2 regions of the Roseibium alexandrii DFL-11 genome follow, and region 2 is predicted to be linked to the other one. Evidence: predicted binding sites of a transcription regulator. Region 2 holds the regulator's gene; the other holds the start of a gene.

Region 1 (2,399 bases), 870 kb from region 2:
TCTTCGACGGTGATCACACCTTCGTTGCCAACTTTCTGCATGGCTTCAGCAATGTCTTTACCGACCTGCTCGTCGCCGTTTGCGGAGATCGTTCCGACCTGGGCAACTTCTTCAGAAGTGGTGATTGGCTTGGAAGCAGCTTCCAGAGCCTTGACAGCAGCAGAAGCAGCAAGGTCGACGCCGCGCTTCAGGTCCATCGGGTTCATGCCAGCAGCAACAGCCTTGGCGCCTTCCTTTACGATAGCCTGCGCCAGAACAGTTGCAGTGGTTGTGCCGTCACCAGCGATGTCGTTGGTTTTGGAAGCCACTTCGCGCACCATCTGTGCGCCCATGTTTTCGAACTTGTCTTCAAGTTCGATTTCCTTGGCAACGGAAACACCGTCTTTGGTGATCCGCGGCGCACCGAAGGCTTTGTCGAGAACGACGTTACGGCCTTTCGGGCCGAGAGTTACTTTAACGGCGTTTGCGAGGGTGTCGACGCCACGGAGCATTTTCTCACGTGCGTCAGACGAGAATTTTACTTCTTTAGCAGACATGTAGTCGTCTCACTTTTTCTGGAATTTGCGATTGAGATCAAAAAGCGGTTCGCTGAATTAAGCGATCACGCCCATGATGTCGGATTCCTTCATGATCAGGAGGTCTTCACCGTCGATTTTGACTTCAGTGCCGGACCATTTGCCGAACAGAACGCGGTCGCCTGCTTTGACGTCGAGAGCAACAACGTTGCCGCTGTCGTCACGCGCACCGTTGCCAACTGCAACGATTTCGCCTTCTTGCGGCTTTTCCTTAGCGGTATCCGGGATGATGATGCCACCAGCGGTCTTCTCTTCGGAGTCGACGCGGCGAACTACGACACGGTCGTGAAGTGGACGAAATGCCATAAGATTGTTTCCTCTCATGAGCGCGCCCCACGCAATAGGCAGCACGCGAGACATGATTATTGGGTTACTGAGAATAGGAGAAATTGCCCCTCCCATCCGCGGTTAGCACTCCCTAGTGGCGAGTGCTAACAACGCCCAAGGATTTATGTATCGGAGAAGGGCTTGTCAATGGCGGAAAGAAGTTTTTCTGACCGGATCCGGTACATCGGTACGCCACTGTTAACGCTTGGATATCCCTGCGTCCAGCTGCGCGTTCAGCGTGGTCGATACTCGGGCGCTGTGAGCTGCCTTGCAGTTGCGGATCAGTTGGCGGCCTGAATTGTAAATGGAAGCTTGAAGCCGGCCGTCTGATTGCCGATTTGATCCACAAAACTGGTTTCGAGTTCATAGTCGCCGGCTGGAAGGCCATCGAACTGAAAGGACAAGCTGGCCGAAAGCTGGCGCTGCTTGGACCGAGTGGTGCCGGTGAACTCAGCAAAATCAGATTGTTCGCTCAAGACCTGACCTGATGGGTTGATTAGGCGGTAGCTTGCGGCAAGTTTGTAGGTGTAACCGTCTTGCGACTGATCGAATGCGTAGCCGACAGGCTCGGCATAAAGAGCAATTGTGTCACCGGCTGAAAACACATTGTTTTCTGTTGCGGTATACTTCCCATATCCGCTGCCGGGACCGTCTGTGAAGGTCACAGTTGAATAAGCAAGCCCGCCTGACATCCACGCTGCATCGAAAGCTGCCAACGCTTCCGCGAATGCCGGGGAGGGAGCCTTGTAGTCAGGAGATTGAGCAACAGCGGAGCCCGCCGCCGCGAATATCCCGAACACCAATGCAAGAGAAGTGGAATTCCGCCCAAGCTTAAATCGGCTCGCCTGCTTCGTCATGTAAATCCCCGCCGCCCTTAGATCTTGTCTTTTCTTAGCGATTTTGCCGATATAGACCGAGCGCCGCCAAGAAACAAGGAAATGTGTGCGTTGCGGTAAATATAGCCGGTTAAAGGCTGCGTGCGGACCAGGATTGTTTTTTGCGATAGATTGTCGACGGGCTGATCTCCAGTGCCGCAGCGGCCATGGCTATGTTCCCATCAAACGCATCGAGTGCATCTTCGATAATGCGGCGCTCTTGAGCCCAAAGAGGTTCAATCGCACCGAATGGCCGGCTGGCAGGAGCCACGCGAGACCGTTCGCGCGACAGGTCGATGATGCCGTTCGGGCGCGATTGCGCATCACGAATGACCAGAGGCAGCATGTCATGAGTAACGGCAGCGCCGTCATTCATAACGACAATCTGACGGATCGTGTTCTCCAGCTGGCGGACATTTCCCGGCCAGCCGTAGGAGACAATCCGTGCTTCTGCATCTGCGTCAAAACCGCGGAAGTTGCGGCGTTCCTCACCTGAGTACCGTTTCAGGAAAGCTTCGGCCAACGGCAGAATGTCCTCCCGCCGTTCCCGTAAGGCAGGAAGGTGCACCGGCAGAACATGTAAGCGATAGTAAAGGTCTTCGCGGAACCGGCCGGCGGTGAT
Region 2 (2,399 bases):
CCTGGATCACGTCGCAATCGACTGAAATCTGGACTTCGCCCAGCGCCTGCAGATCCACCACGGCACGCAGGGAGCGGCCAATGAGGCGCTGGATTTCCTGAGTGCGGCCGGACTGTTTGCCAGCGCTCGCCTCACGGCGCATCCGGCTGCCGGTGGCACGTGGCAGCATGCCGTATTCGGCGGTGACCCAGCCCTTGTTCTGGCCGCGCAGCCACGGCGGGACACGCTCTTCCAGGCTTGCCGTGCACAGGACATGCGTATCGCCAAACTTCACCAGGCACGAGCCCTCGGCATGTTTGGATACGCCACGCTCCAGCGTGACAGCACGAAGTTCATCGGCAGCGCGTTTTGACGGACGCATGGCTCTCCCTTTCAACCCGTTATCAAGGCAAAACTCAAAGGTTCGCCTCGTTTGTTCACGGCCTTTTAGACCCCATTTCCCGGCGCCGTAAAGGCCAAGCTTCACCATTGGACCGTTTTGCGCCTATATCTTGAAGATATGAGCGTTTGATCAACGCGTTTTTGGTGACCGTGACGGAGACAAACACCTTGAGCCTCAGCGACCTCGACAGAAGATCCCGGGAAATCTTCCGCTCGATCGTGGAATCCTATCTTGATACCGGAGAGCCTGTCGGCTCGCGCAACATTTCGCGCAACCCCAACATTTCTCTATCGCCAGCCTCGATCCGCAATGTGATGTCGGATCTGGAGCACATGGGCCTCCTGCATTCGCCGCATACCAGCGCCGGACGCCTTCCAACAGAAATAGGCCTAAGGTTTTTTGTCGACGCGCTTCTTGAGGTCGGCGATCTGACCCAGGACGAACGCCGCCAGATAGATATTCAGGTCAAGGCTTCCCAACAGGCCAATTCGGCGGAACAAGTCCTGACAGAGGCGAGCCAATTGCTGTCAGGCCTTTCGATGGGTGCCGGAGTTGTGCTGACGCACAAGTCCGACATGCGGCTGAAGCACATTGAGTTTGTCCGCATTGAACCGCTGAAGGCCCTCGCCATTCTGGTTGGAGAAGATGGATCGGTCGAAAACCGGGTCGTCGAGCTGCCACCTGATCTACCATCCTCCGCGCTCGTCGAGGCCTCGAACTATCTAAACTCGATGATTCAAGGGCGCACGATCAGCGAGATCCGGGCTGAGCTTGAAAAAGTGCGCGCGGCGGATCAGGCCGAGCTGAATCAACTCAGTCAAAAAGTCATTGATGCCGGCCTCGCCGTCTGGACCGGGGAAGACGGTGTCGCAGACCCCGGTACGCTGATTGTCCGCGGCCGGTCCAATCTGTTATCCGACCTGGATGCGGCCGAGGATCTGGAGCGGATCAAGCTTTTGTTCGACGATCTCGAGAACAAGAAGGATCTCATTCAGCTCCTAGGACTTGCCGAAAAAGGGGAAGGTGTCCGGATATTTATCGGATCGGAGAACAATCTCTTTTCCTTGTCCGGATCCTCCCTGGTGGTCTCGCCCTACCGGGACAGCAATCAGCGGATCGTCGGCGCGCTTGGCGTTATCGGGCCGACCCGATTGAACTATTCGAGAGTCATTCCAATGGTCGACTACACAGCGCGGCTTGTCAGCCGAATTCTAGGCTAGCGCTTGATCGAAACCATTATTTGCCCCCATCTAAGCAAAGAATTCGAAGGACAGGCCTCCTCAATATGCAGTCATTGTCGCCCGCTGAACTGGAACGCTACGCCCGCCATATTGTCCTTCAGGACATCGGCGGGGCCGGTCAGCAGAAACTGAAAGCCGCGAAGGTTCTGGTGATTGGCGCCGGCGGGCTGGGCGCGCCAGTCTTGCAGTATCTTGCCGCCGCCGGGGTCGGGACGCTTGGCATCGTGGATGACGACGCCGTCTCTCTGTCCAATCTGCAGCGGCAGGTGATCCACGATACCAACCAACTGGGCGAGCCGAAGGTTGCGAGCGCAGCAGAAGCGATTGCAAGGCTCAATCCGAATGTCGAGGTGAAACCGTTTCCGTTCCGGATCACAGGCCAAAACGCTTTGCAACTGATTTCCGCCTTTGATCTGGTGGTCGATGGATCAGACAACTTCGACACGCGCTATTTGGTGTCGGACGCCTGTTTTTTTGCCAAGAAACCGCTGGTCACCGCGGCTGTTGGCCAGTTTGATGGCTCCATCACCACCTTGCGGCCTTTCGAGAACGGAGAAGATGGCGCTGCCAATCCGACCTATCGCTGCCTCTTCCCTCAAAAGCCCCGGGCCGGATTGTTGCCGACTTGCGAACAGGCTGGTGTTCTTGGTGCACTGACAGGAATTCTCGGCACCATGCAGGCCATGGAAGTGTTGAAGGAACTCACCGGTACAGGCGAGGGGCTCACTGGCCGGCTGATGATGTTTGATGCGAAGGCCTTCCGGATGGAAACCATC

What was found. The regulator HrcA, encoded in region 2, represses chaperone genes, less so after heat shock. The targets are predictions, from matches to a motif close to GTTAGCACTCNCNNNNNGNGAGTGCTAAC.
Region 1: groES (co-chaperone GroES) is a predicted target of HrcA. The motif match lies at 983-1,011, and genes of this name have one in related genera.

The regions. Positions count from the first base shown of each region.
Region 1 is NZ_CM011002.1:2,926,942-2,929,340, reverse strand. Features, by position in the region: gene groL (chaperonin GroEL) at 1-536, opposite strand, end outside; gene groES (co-chaperone GroES) at 594-881, opposite strand; gene SADFL11_RS13535 (hypothetical protein) at 1,184-1,759, opposite strand; gene SADFL11_RS13530 (sigma-54 dependent transcriptional regulator) at 1,869-2,399, opposite strand, start outside.
Region 2 is NZ_CM011002.1:3,798,078-3,800,476, forward strand. Features, by position in the region: gene rph (ribonuclease PH) at 1-361, opposite strand, end outside; gene hrcA (heat-inducible transcriptional repressor HrcA) at 508-1,602, shown strand; gene SADFL11_RS17385 (HesA/MoeB/ThiF family protein) at 1,668-2,399, shown strand, end outside.